3 regions of the Caulobacter sp. CCNWLW153 genome follow, and region 1 is predicted to be linked to each of the others. Evidence: predicted binding sites of a transcription regulator. Region 1 holds the regulator's gene; each other region holds the start of a gene.

The links. Region 1 encodes LexA, which represses DNA repair genes until DNA is damaged. Its sites were predicted from a motif close to ATGTTCNCNANNTGTTCT; they were not measured.
Region 2: the regulator LexA is predicted to act here: its motif matches at 1,768-1,785, upstream of recA (recombinase RecA).
Region 3: the regulator LexA is predicted to act here: its motif matches at 2,478-2,495, upstream of ssb (single-stranded DNA-binding protein).

What each region holds. Positions count from the first base shown of each region.
Region 1 covers NZ_JBAKFV010000001.1:731,762-736,058, reverse strand. The annotation lists gene trpC (indole-3-glycerol phosphate synthase TrpC) at 1-346, shown strand, start outside; gene lepB (signal peptidase I) at 528-1,313, shown strand; gene lexA (transcriptional repressor LexA) at 1,618-2,325, shown strand; gene V6S85_RS03295 (hypothetical protein) at 2,441-2,824, shown strand; gene V6S85_RS03290 (family 43 glycosylhydrolase) at 2,928-3,851, shown strand; gene V6S85_RS03285 (isocitrate lyase/PEP mutase family protein) at 3,968-4,297, opposite strand, start outside.
Region 2 covers NZ_JBAKFV010000011.1:114,022-118,318, forward strand. The annotation lists gene V6S85_RS17440 (hypothetical protein) at 1-185, shown strand, start outside; gene recA (recombinase RecA) at 595-1,665, opposite strand; gene V6S85_RS17450 (EAL domain-containing protein) at 1,918-3,519, shown strand; partial or broken gene V6S85_RS26650 (GAF domain-containing protein) at 3,632-4,297, shown strand, end outside.
Region 3 covers NZ_JBAKFV010000001.1:457,242-461,538, reverse strand. The annotation lists gene V6S85_RS01970 (TonB-dependent receptor family protein) at 1-1,426, opposite strand, end outside; gene ssb (single-stranded DNA-binding protein) at 1,845-2,390, opposite strand; gene V6S85_RS01960 (hypothetical protein) at 2,545-2,934, opposite strand; gene V6S85_RS01955 (hypothetical protein) at 3,013-3,690, opposite strand; gene V6S85_RS01950 (hypothetical protein) at 3,757-4,297, opposite strand, start outside.

The sequences.
Region 1 (4,297 bases):
CGACGACGCCCTGGCCGCCGAGCTGATGGCCGAGGCCGCGCGGCTTGGCATGGACGCCCTGGTCGAGGTGCACGACGAGGCCGAGACCGAGCGCGCCGGCAAGCTGGGCGCCACGCTGTTCGGCGTCAACAACCGCGACCTCAAGAGCTTCGTCGTCGACCTGGCGGTGACCGAGCGGCTGTCGAAGCTGGCGCCGGAAGGCTCGCTGCTGGTCACCGAAAGCGGCCTCTTCACCCATGCCGACGTGGTGCGGATGGAGGCGACGGGCGCCAAGGCTATGCTGGTGGGCGAAAGCCTGATGCGCCAGGCCGACGTGACGGCCGCGACGCGCGAACTGATCGGGTAAGGTCTGGGGACCTCAGAAGAGACTGGAAAAATCCGTCCTTCCCCGCGAAGGCGGGGATGCTCGGAATTGAGAGCGCAGAACCAAGATAATCGCCAGACGCCTCGATAACGCCGGTCGGCCACGTTTCGGCCAAGCTCACGCGGATCATTCAGTCCCGGACACTGATCGAGGGGCTTTTCGCATGACCGCCGGCAAGACTTCCGCCCGCTCGCACCTGCTGGAATGGGCCAGGACGCTGGCGGTGACAGCCGCCATCGTGCTCGTGCCGCGCACGGTGCTGTGCCAGCCCTTCACGATCCCGTCGGCCTCGATGGAGCCGACGCTGCTGATCGGCGACTACATCCTGGTCAACAAGTTCGCCTACGGCTGGAGCCGCCATTCGGCGCCGCTGAGCCCGGCGATCGGGCACGGGCGGCTGATGGGGCGAGAGCCCGCGCGTGGCGACGTGGTGGTTTTCAAGAAGCCGGGCGACGGCCGCACCGACGTCATCAAGCGGCTGGTCGGCCTGCCCGGCGACGAACTTCAGATGGTCGACGGGGTGCTGCGCATCAACGGAACGCCCGTGGCCCAGCAGCCGCTGGGGACCCGGATCGAGGAGACGCCGTTCGGCGTGCTGCCGGCCGAACGCTTCGCCGAGACCCTGCCGGGCGGCAGGACCCACCTGGTCAACAGCTACGGCCCGCGTACGGCGGCAGGCAACACGGCGGCCTATCGCGTGCCCGAGGGCTGCTATTTCGTGATGGGCGACAATCGCGACAACTCGCTCGACAGCCGCTTCGACCCCGGCCCCATACCGGCCGGCGAGGCCCGCTGCGCCTGGAACCCGGCCGTGGACGTGAACCTGCCCGCCCAGACCGGCATGGGCTTCGTGCCGTTCGAGAACCTGGTGGGCCGCGCCGAGGTGTTGCTGTTCTCGTGGGAGGCCGGCGCCGGACCGCGATGGAATCGCTCGTTCCGACGGCTGTGAATCGGTGACCTAGCGGCGGGAATCGGCGTTCCAGCGCGCGGATTTCCACCCAAGCCGGTTCGGGCCTATCCCGCCGTTCACGGAAAATCCGTGCTCATCCGGGCATGGCGTGCATTCGCCAGCGCATCAGGACAGCGCGATCAATCGGCGTGAAATCAGTCACTTAGGCGGTGGTTTCTGACATCGTCTCCGATCTCGATTTCAAAGAACGCCGGTCGCTGCAATTCACTTGACCTTAACCAAGAACACCTAGAGAACATTCGAAAGGTTTGCGGTTTGTTCCGCGACGACTTGCGAGGCCGTCATGCTCACCCGCAAGCAGCACGAGCTGCTGATGTTCATCCACGAACGGATCAAGGAGACCGGCGTCTCCCCCTCTTTCGACGAGATGAAGGAGGCCCTGGACCTGGCGTCGAAGTCGGGCATCCACCGGCTGATCACGGCCCTGGAAGAGCGCGGCTTCATCCGTCGCCTGGCTCACCGGGCCCGGGCGCTGGAGGTGGTGAAGCTGCCGCAGCAGGCCACCACGGCCGCCCCGCCCAAGGGCCGCGGCGCGTTCCGCCCGCAGGTGCTTGAGGGCGGCGGTCCGGCCCCGTCGGCTCCTGCCCCGCTCGCGCCCCTGCCCGACACCAGCCGCGAGCTGCCGATCCTGGGCCGCATCGCCGCCGGCACGCCGATCGACGCCATCCAGCATGAACGCGACCGCCTGCCGGTGCCCGAGACCATGCTGGGCGGCGGCGAGCACTACGTCCTCGAGGTGCAGGGCGACTCGATGATCGAGGCCGGCATCCTCGACGGCGACTATGTGATCATCCGCAAGGGCGACACAGCCAACAGCGGCGAGATCGTCGTTGCTCTGGTCGGGGAGGAAGCCACCCTCAAGCGCCTGCGCAAGAAGGGCGGCTCGATCGCCCTGGAAGCGGCCAACCCCAAGTACGAGACCCGGATCTTCGGTCCCGACCAGGTCGAGGTGCAGGGCAAGCTGGTGGGCCTGATCCGCCGCTATCACTGACGGCGGCCGTCACCAGGCAAGACGCGCGAGGCGCGGGTGTCGAAAGGCGCTCGCGCCTTGCTTGCGTCTGGAGCGCCCCTTAAGGCTCGATGCATTGTTGCTCTGGGGAATAGCCATGATGCTCCTGCTGCTGGCCACGCAGGCCGCCGCCGTCGCGCCGCCGACAGGCGAACCGGTTCTGACGCTCGCCGAGGTCGGGCTGCACAGGGGCCGCTGGCCCTTCACCGGCTACTATCCCGACCGCGCCGTACGCGGCGGCGTCTCGGCGCAGACGACCGCCCTCTGCCGCGTGGCCGCCGCCGGCGCCCTGGCCGATTGTCGCATCGAGGCGGTGGAAGCCGTCGACTACGGCTTTGACCAGGCGACACTGAAGCTGCTGGCGGGCGCGAGCACCGACGCTGTCACCCGGGGCGGCGCGCCCACCGAGGGTCGCCAATTGCGCGTGTCGCTCAGCTTCAAGGTCACCCGTAGCGGCGCGACGCGGGTCACGGCCCGCTGAACGCATATTTGTCTGAGTTAATCGAAGCTGCTACTTCAGGCTCAAGGCCGTGCGGCGCGTCGTGCAAGACGCGCCGCGCCATCGGTCGATCGGAGGAGCACCCATGTCCTACGCGCCCATTGCGTCTCTCAGCGCAGCCCTCTGCCTTGCGCTCGGCCTCGGCGCCGCCGCCCAGCCGATCACCCAGCGGTTCAGCGCAGATCCCTCGCCGCACGTGTTCGGCGACACGGTCTATGTCTACGCCACGGACGACGCCTCGAACTCGGGCAAGTACTGGGACTCGACGTCCTGGCGGCTCTACAGCTCCAAGGACCTGAAGACCTGGAGCGACGACGGGGCGTTCCTGGACGTGACGGTGTTCAAGTGGGCCAGGCCCGACGCCAAGGCCTGGGCGCCGGGCGCGGTCGAGCGCGGCGGCCAGTATTACTTCTACGCACCCGTCGGCGGCGACAAGATCGGCGTGGCCGTGGCCGATCGGCCCCAGGGCCCGTTCAAGGACGCCATCGGCGCGCCGCTGGTCGACAAGGCCCGCGACGCCAATGCCGGCGACGAGCCGATCGACCCGCAGGTGCTGATCGACGACGACGGCCAGGCCTACATGCTGTTCGGCACCCGGGTTCCCAAGATCGTGCGGCTGGGCGCCGACATGGCCTCGCTGGCCGGCCCGATCGAGAACCTCGTGGTCACCGGCTATCCGGCCGACGATCCGAAGAAGAAGTACGGCGAGGCGCCGTTCCTGCATAAGCGGGACGGCCTCTACTATTTCAGCTTCTCGACCGGCTGGCCGGGCCAGATCGTCTATGCGACGGCGAAGTCGCCGATGGGTCCCTATGCCTATCGCGGCGTGATCCTCGACTACCTGCCGATCTCGACCAACCACCAGGCCATCATCGAGCGCGACGGCCGGTGGTGGTTCTTCTATCACGACAAGCTGCTGCCCGGCGGCGGCGACCATCGGCGCTCGATCACGCTGGCGCCGCTGAGCTACGGCGACGACGGCGCGATCCTGCCGATCAAGCGGCCGTAGGGCCCTTCGACAAGCTCAGGGTGAGGACCATTCACAGACCTGGCTCTTGGAAAAACCTCATCCTGAGCCCGTCGAAGGACGAGGTTTTCGTCTCAGATCCTGAACGTCGGTCGCGCCTAGACCAGAAGCTCCCTGGCCGCCGCCTCGAAGCCGGCCCAGGCGGCCGCGGCCAGCGCCGCCCCCGTGCTGGCCCGGCGCACGCCCAGGCCCGGCAGGTCGGCCACCTTCATGTCGGGTCCCCACAGCAGCACGTTGACCGGCTTTGGGGCGACGGCCGCGACGATGGCGGCGATGTCGTCGTACCGGGTCACGCCCGGGGCGTAGAGACAGTCGGCGCCGGCTTCCGAATAGGCCACGAGGCGCTCGATGGTGGGCGCCAGGTCGTCGCGGCCGATCAGGAAGCCCTCGGTGCGGCCCACAAGCATGACGTCCTGGCCCGAGGCGTC
Region 2 (4,297 bases), on a different contig from region 1:
ACGTCTATCGCCTGGACGGCCGCAAGCGCGAGGCCCAGGTCTGCGACTTCACCGGCCCCGGCGCCCTGGCGGTGGAGACGCCCAAGGCCCTAGCCTACTGGGCGCCGCCCGCCGCCGCCCGGGTGGCGATCTTCGACGGCCAGCCCCGCTGCGTGCAGCGGGCCGTGTTCCGGATGGGGGAGTAGGCGGGGCGGTCGTGGACGGCCGGAGGCTCCGGGTGCTGGGTGGTCCAGACCGCACGCGCCTCGAAAGCTGAGAACACCCCCCCTCCGGCCCTCCGGGCCACCTCCCCCAACGGGGGAGGATCTGTTGGCGTCGCGCCTCGCACAAACTGGATGCTGCCCCCCTTTGGGGGAGCTGTCGCGGAGGGACTGAGGGGGCTCAGTCCCTCACTTTTCCGTCACAGCGCTTTGCGCCGCCCCACCTCCCCCGTGCACGGGGGAGGAGAAACGAAATCGGACGCCTGGCATGGGGTCCAGGCGTCCGGGGATCGCGGCCGTCGACGGCGGTGTCGTTCCGCCGCGGGCTATTAAGGCGGGGTCGCCCTCGGCGGGCGGCGGCCGCGAAGTTCGGCGCAGGCGCGCGCCGAATTCCCTATTCCTCGTCGCCGTCCTCGGGACCGCCGACCAGCAGTTCTTCCTCGATCTTCTGCGAGGCCTTGCGCACGGCCGTTTCGATCTCGTTGGCCAGGTCCTTGTTGTTCTTGAGGAACTCACGGACGTTGTCGCGGCCCTGGCCGATGCGTTGGCTATTGTAGGAGAACCAGGAGCCGGCCTTGTCGATGATGCCGCCCTTGACGCCCAGGTCGATGATCTCGCCGAGCTTGGAGATGCCCTCGCCGTACATGATGTCGAACTCGACCTCGCGGAACGGCGGGGCCACCTTGTTCTTCACCACCTTGACGCGGACGTTGTTGCCGATGATCTCGTCGCGGTTCTTGACCGAGCCAGTGCGGCGGATGTCCAGGCGCACCGAGGCGTAGAACTTCAGGGCGTTGCCGCCCGTGGTGGTTTCCGGGCTGCCGTACATCACCCCGATCTTGTGACGGATCTGGTTGATGAAGATGACGATGGTGTTGGCCTTGTTGATCGAGCCGGTCAGCTTGCGCAGCGCCTGGCTCATCAGGCGGGCCTGCAGGCCGGGCAGGCTGTCGCCCATCTCGCCCTCGATCTCGGCCTTGGGGGTCAGGGCGGCCACGGAGTCGACCACGACGATGTCGACGGCGCCCGAGCGCACCAGGGTGTCGGTGATCTCGAGGGCCTGTTCGCCGTTGTCCGGTTGGGAGACCAGCAGGTTGTCGAGATTGACGCCCAGCTTGTGGGCGTAGGACGGATCGAGCGCGTGCTCGGCGTCGACGAAGGCGGCCGTGCCGCCGGCCTTCTGGACCTCGGCCACGACGTGCAGGGCCAGGGTGGTCTTGCCCGAGCTTTCCGGACCGTAGACCTCGACGACGCGCCCCTTGGGCAGGCCGCCGATGCCGAGCGCGATGTCGAGCCCGAGCGAACCGGTGGAGACCGACTCGATCTCGACCTTGCCCTTTTCGCCGAGCTTCATCACCGAGCCCTTGCCGAAGGCCCGATCGATCTGCGCCAGAGCCGCTTCTAGCGCCCGCGCCTTGTCGCCTTCTTCTTTGCCCACGAGTTTCAAAGCCGCCTGACTGGTCATTGGATGATCGCCTTATTCCATGATTCCGACCGCTGGGCCGGAAGTTCGGGCGCCGCTACGCCCACCGCCTGTGGAATGATTAATGCGTACACATTTTGTTCCATGTTCGCAAGATGTTCTTTTCGCTTCGCCCGGTCCATTCCGCGACCCGCCGCCGCCGCACTCCGCTCGCCACGCCCCCAAGCCGCGCCCCATGCACGGCTCCTTAAGCTAAGGGGCGCAGGATGAGGCCCTCTGGGGGAGCCTTCGTCCTTGTCTATCGATCCGCGCCGTCTCCTCGGTCTGGCCTTCGCCAGCGCCGACCTGCTTCTCGAACTCGAGGGCGATCGCGTCAGCCTCGCCCTGGGCGCGGCGCAGAAGATCATGGGCAAATCCGAAGTCTCCCTGATGGGCCGCGTCTGGCGCGACCTGTTCACCGCCGCCGACCGCCCGCTGATGGACGCGACGCTCTACGCTCTCGACGAAGGCCAGCGCCGGGGTCCGGTCACCGTCCGCGTCGCCGGCGAGCCGGAACGTTTCGTCGGAGTCACTCTGCGCGCCCTCCCCGACAATTTCGGACGTACCTCGGTGGCGATCACCGCCGCCCGCGCCCCGGCGGGGGGCCTGGACGCCTCCGGCCTGCGCCCGCGCGAGAACTTCGAGGAGATCGCCAAGGGGCTCTTCGAAGCCGCAAGGGTCACGGGGCTCGAACTCGAACTGGCCATGGTCGAGTTCGCGGGCCTTACCGCCCTGCGCGACGGCCTGGCCCCGCCCGAGGCCCTGGCCCTCGACATGAAGATCGCCGGCGCGGTGCGGGCCGAGTCCCATGCCGGGGCCATGGCCACCCAGGTCTCGCCCGAGCGCTTCGCCCTGCTGCGGGCCAAGGACGACCGTCCCGAGGCCCTGGCCGCCCGCCTGACCAAGATCGCCGCCCTCGACGCCAGCGCCCACGTGGTGCCGCTGGACGGCGGAACCTCGTCGCGCGGCCTGCGGGCCCTGCGCTACGCCCTCGACGACTTCCTGCGCGAGGGCCTGAAGGACACCCCGCCGATGACCCTGTCGGAGGCGATGAACCGCTCGGTCAAGCGCACCCTGGCCCGCGCCGGCGCCCTGGGCGCGGCCGTCAGCCAGCGCCGCTTCACCCTCGCCTACCAGCCCGTGGTCGACCTCTCCAACGGCCAGGCCCACCACCACGAGGCCCTCGTGCGCTTCGAGGACGGCGCCAGCCCCTTCGCCCTGATCCGCATGGCCGAGGAGTTCGACATCATCGAGGAGCTGGACCACGCCATCGCCGAGCAGGCGGTGCGCCGGATCGCCGCCGACCGCGCCGGCAATGTTCGCCTGGCCGTCAACGTCTCGGGCCGCACGATCGTCAGCGAGACCTTCGTCGACCATATCGGCCGCCTGCTGGCCGCCACTCCGGCGGCAAAGAGCAAGCTGATCTTCGAGGTCACCGAGACCAGCGCCATCGACGACCTGCCGCGCGCCAACCGCCACATCCAGGCCCTGCGCGGCCTGGGCTCTCTGGTCTGCCTTGACGACTTCGGGGCCGGCGCGGCCTCGTTCGCCTACCTGCAGGAACTGACCCTCGACATCGTCAAGATCGACGGCCGCTACGTGCGCGAACTGGCCGGCAACAGCCGCGACGGGGCCATGGTCCGCCGCCTTGTCGAACTGTGCCGCGACCTCAACGTCCGCACCGTGGCCGAGATGGTCGAGACCGCCGAGGTGGAAGAAGTGGTCCGCAAGGCCGGCGTCGACTTCGCGCAAGGCTGGCTCTACGGCAAGCCGGCCGACCAGCCGCAGCCCTCGCAGAAACCGTCGGCCATCACCCCCATGGCCCGCCGCGCAGGCGTGTCGGAAGGCTGGGGCTAAACAGCTTCACCATACTTGCGTGGAACCCTTGGCCGCGCCAAGCGTCTAAGGGACCGCGCCGGCCTTCCTCGTCGGCGAGTCGACACGCGGGGACCGGGGGGCCGCAACCAGCATGAACGCCGCTGCCGCGTCGGAACGCGAGGCTCGCCGCCTCGCGGCGCTCCGTCGTTACGACATCCTGGACACCCCGCGCGAGGCCGCCTTCGACGAGATCGTCGCCCTGGCCGCCGAGATCTGCGGCGCGCCCATCGCGGTCGTCAACCTGATCGACGAGCACCGGCAGTTCTTCAAGGCCGAGGTGGGCCTGGGCGTGCGCGAGACGCCGCTGGAGAGCTCGTTCTGCGCCAAGGCGATCCTCGAGGACGACTTCCTGCTGGTCCCCGACGCCACGCGCGACCACCGGTTCGACTGCAATCCCCTGGTCACCGGCGATCCGCACCTGCGCTTCTACGCCGGCGCGCTGCTGAAGACGGCCGAGGGCCTGCCGATCGGCACGCTGTGCGTGCTCGACACCGCGCCCAAGGACCTGTCGCCCCTCCAGCAGCGCACCCTGCAGGTGCTGGCCCGCCAGGTGATGAGCCAGCTCGACCTGCGCCTGTCGCTGCAGGCCAGCGCCGACAGCGAGCGCAAGTACCGCACCCTCTTCGACTCGATGGACGAGGGCTTCTGCATCATCGAGTTCCTCGACGGCCCGCACGGCCCCGACAGCGACTACGTCCACATCGACGCCAACACCGCCTACGCCCGCCACGCCGGCATCCCCAACGTCGTCGGCCAG
Region 3 (4,297 bases), 270 kb from region 1:
CCTTCAGCCTGTCGTCCAGCAGCCGCACCGTGTCCTTCAGGAAGAACTGAGTGGTCTCGCGGGTGGAGACGTAGTTGCGCTGCAGGTGCACCGGCTCGTTCAGCAGCGCCGCGCCGTCGGGGTGGCCGCCCGCGGTGTTATAGCGGGCCTGGGTGCGGTGGTAGTCGTCCTTCTCCAGCCAGACGCCGGCCTGGACGGTGTGGATGCCCGCTCGCCAGGTTCCGCCGACGGTGATCCCCTTGCGCGTACCGTCGACGCCCGATAGGCCGTACTGCACGCCCTTGGGCGCGGTCAGGCCGGCCACGATCAGGCGCTCGGCGTTGTAGCTGGACAGCGAGGTGGCGTAGGCCTCGGGCGAGACGCCGTAGCCGCCCTTGTCCTCGTAATAGGCGGTCGAGCGGATCTCGAAGGCCTCGCCGATCGGCTTGTTCAGCGACAAGCCGTAGAGGTGGTCCTGCCGGGCGTTGACCGCGAACTTGTAGTACTGGTTGTAGGCGGTGTTGGAGTACGGCACGCCCGTCGCCGTGACCGGCAGGTTGGGCACGTAGCCGAGATAGGCGAAGTCGCGCCCCTTGCGGCCGAATAGGTCGCCCGCCGTCCCGTCGTACTGGGCCTTGGTGATCGACGGGGAGTCGTAGTCGTAATAGTCGTTGTGAACGGTCTGGAACGTCAGGTTCCCGCCGCTCTCGAAGGCGTAGTCGAGCTTGCCCTCGTAGTGCTCGCGCTTGATGAAGCCCGGACCGCGCCACAGGTCGCCCTTGATCCAGGAACCGGCGACATAGCCAGACAGCCGCCCGATCCTGCCGCTTTCCAGGCGCAGGAAGCTGCGGCGCAGGTTGTCCTCGCCCAGGGTCTGGCTGATCGAGCCGCCGGCCTCCGCGTCCGGGGTCTTGGTGAAGTAGTCGACGATCGGTCCCAGCGAGGCGTAGCTGGGCAGCGAGACATCGCCGGCGCCGGCCGAGGCCTGCACCCGCGCCAGGTTCTCGTTGTCGACATAGCGATAGATCGGGCTGCCGCCGAACTGGTCGCTGCGGCCCATCGGGATGCCGTCGAGCAGAAAGCCGATCTGCTGAAAGTTGAAGGCCCGCACCGAGACCGAATTGCCGAACTCGTACATGCCCAACGCGTCGTTGGCCTGGACGTTGAAGCCCGGCAGGCTCTCCAGCATCTTCAGGCCGGTCACGCCGGCCGGGGCCGACAGCAAGGCCTCGCGGGTGATCGAGACCGTGGCGGTGGCCTGATCGGTGCCGATGGCGACGCTGGCCTCCGACACCCGCTTGCCGGTGACCACCACGGCGTCGACCGTGTCGGCGGACGCCTTGGGATCTTCCTCGGCCAGGGCCGGCGCCCCCGCCCCCATGACGCTGGCCGCCAGCAAGGCGGCCTTCAGACGACGAAACGCGTGCTTGTTCGACTGGACTTGGATCACGGCTATCCCCTGCTTTTCGATCCCCCGACGAGACTGGCTCCCGACCGCAGGTCAAAAAACAGAAATCGCCGTTACAGGAGCCCACTTTTCTTCGTGGTTCCGCCAGCGACAAACGAGATCATTTAATATGCACCAGCACCGTTACTCGACAGGACACGGAAAACACGCCATCCCCCGCCGCGCATACTGACGGCGCGACGGCTTCTGGTCGATCTGGCCTTGGCGACGGACCTCACCATCCGGCGCCCTTCGCGACGACACTGCACGCTGCGCCGCCCTGCTCGTCAAACGCCGCGAGGGCCGTGGGCGCGCACCAAGCTTCGGCGCCGCGCGCTCCGGCGCCGAACGCGCAAAGAAAAGGCGGCCGCCCCTTTTCGGAACGGCCGCCTCTTCGAATTCATCCGACGACGGATGCTTAGAAGGGGATTTCGTCGTCCAGGTCGGCCGAGAAGCTCTCGCGCGGGCCGCTGGGCTGGCTGCGCGGGGCGCCGCCGCCGAAGTTGCCGCCGCCTTGGCCGCCGCCGTAGCCGCCACCGCCGCCGCCCTGGCCGTAACCGTCGTCATAGCCGCCGCCCGACGAGGCGCCGGCGCCGGCGCCGGCGCCGTCGCCGCGACCGCCCAGCATGGTCAGTTCGCCGCGGAACTTCTGCAGCACGATTTCGGTCGAATACTTTTCCTGGCCCTGCTGGTCGGTCCACTTGCGCGTCTGGATGGCGCCCTCGATGTAGACGGTCGAGCCCTTGCGCAGGTAGCTCTCGGCCACCTTCACCAGGTTGTCGTTGAAGATCACGACCCGGTGCCACTCGGTCTTTTCCTTGCGCTCGCCGCTGGAGCGGTCGCGCCAGGTCTCTGACGTGGCGATGCGCAGGTTGGCGACGCGGTCGCCCGAGTTGAGGGTGCGGATTTCGGGGTCGGCCCCGAGGTTGCCGACGAGGATGACCTTGTTGACGCTGCCAGCCATGGCGATGCCCTGTTCTCGCCCGGCGACCCAACGCGCCGGAATCTCGAAGCCAGGACGTTAACGACTCGGCAAGACCAAAATCAAGATTTGTTCTACGAACGTTCCTGTGAACGGAGGGCGGTTATCCACCGCCCTCTCCTGCTCAATTCAAGCGTCAGCGCGCCGGCAGCGCCCCCGGCACGGCCAGGCGGCCGTCGCCCGTGCGCACCAGCGACATGAACCGGGCGCCCTCGTAGCTGTCGCCCAGATAGATGCCTTCCTTCTCCACGAAGATGAACTTGCCCTGGTAGGAGCCGGTCAGTTGCTCCCTGCGCAGGCCCATGCGCATGAACCGGATGCGCATGCCCTCAAGCGTGGCCGCGCAGGTCTCCATGTTGGGCACGTTGCGCTCGACCGGGTTGAACTGCAGCGTGCCATCCTTCTTCTCGATGACGTGGTTGCAGACGCCCTGGTCGAAGGGCGCCTTGGTCTGCTTGACGCAGCCCGACAGGCCGATGGCGGCGGCGCCGAGGGCCAGGACGGCGGCGATGGAGGAAACGCGCATCAGAGAGCTCCTTGGCCCAAGAACCTTCCCCGAAGGGAAAGGTTCGTATTCAAATATCAAAGCGCGCCCAGGCGCGCTTTAGCCGACGCTGGGAATGGCGCAGTTGGCTGCCTGCTCGACCACCAGGTGGAACGAGCGGTTGTCGGACGAGGCTTCGACCCGGCCCGGCAGCAGGCGCAGGGTCTCGTCGCCCCAGCGGCCGTAGGTGGCGCCGCCCGGACGCTCGCACTTGCCGGCGAACAGTTGCTGGATGCAGGCGTTCTGGGTGATCTCGCCCGGCAGCTTGTTCCACTGGCCGCCCGAATAGCGCTGGCAGACGCCCAGCGGCGCGCTGGCCACCGCGGGCCCGGTCGGCGTGGAGGTGGGCGCGGTGGCGACCGGCGCGGCGACGGTCGGCGGCGGCAGCGGCGTCAGCACCGTGCCGGCCTGGTCGGCCGCGGCCAGGGCCCCGGTCTCGTCGACGCCCACGTCGAGCGCGCCGGTGGCCACGCCGTTCTTCTTGGCGCATTCGGCCAGGGTGGTCTCGCCCACGAACTGGCCGCCGACGAAGCAGCGCAACGGACGAGCCGGATCGTTGAGCTTGGTGTCATCGGGACGCCCCGTCTCGACGATCAGGCCCGCGCGCGAGGCCGGCGGTTCCTCGGCCGGCTTGCGGTCCTTGCCGCCCATCAGCGCGAAGGCCACGCCGAGGCCGGCGATCACGGCCAGGGCCGCTCCGCCGCCCAGCAGCACGCGTCGGTCTTTGAGAAGTTCCATGCCCCCTGGCTACGACGCGTTGGTGACGGTTTCAAGCGTCGCCGCGCCGTAGGGCGCTTACAATTGTCAACCGCCGGTCAGGCGGTCGAGCGCGGCCTGGTAGTTGGCGATCTGGTTGGTCAGGTAGGCGGGCGCCGTGCCGGTGGTGTTGCTCTTGGTCGAGGACGTGTCGACCTTCACCCCGTTGGCGATGTCGGCCATCTCGCGATAGGCGTTGCGGATCGCCGCCGTCGCCGACTTCAGGAGGTCGGCGGTCGTGGCGCGCGACTCGGCGTCGGCCAGGCTCATGTCGAGATTGAGCTTGAGGCCGTAGACCGGCCCCTTGCCGTCGGCCGAGACGGTGCGGCCGCTCTCGGTCTTGGTGTTGCGCACCACGCCCGAGGCCAGGCCCAGCGCGTCCAGCACGTCGCTGTCGCCCTTGCCCGGCAGGATCTCGACGGTCGAGGTCTTGAAAGCCGGCGTGATGCTCAGCTTGCGCATGTTGCCGTCGCTGCTGATCGACACCTTGGCGGCGTTGCCCGAGGCGCGGCGGATCTTGTCGGCCAGGGTCTCGAGCGTGTCGTTGGCGCTGATGGTGATGGTCGTCAGCGGACCGCGCTCGCGCGTG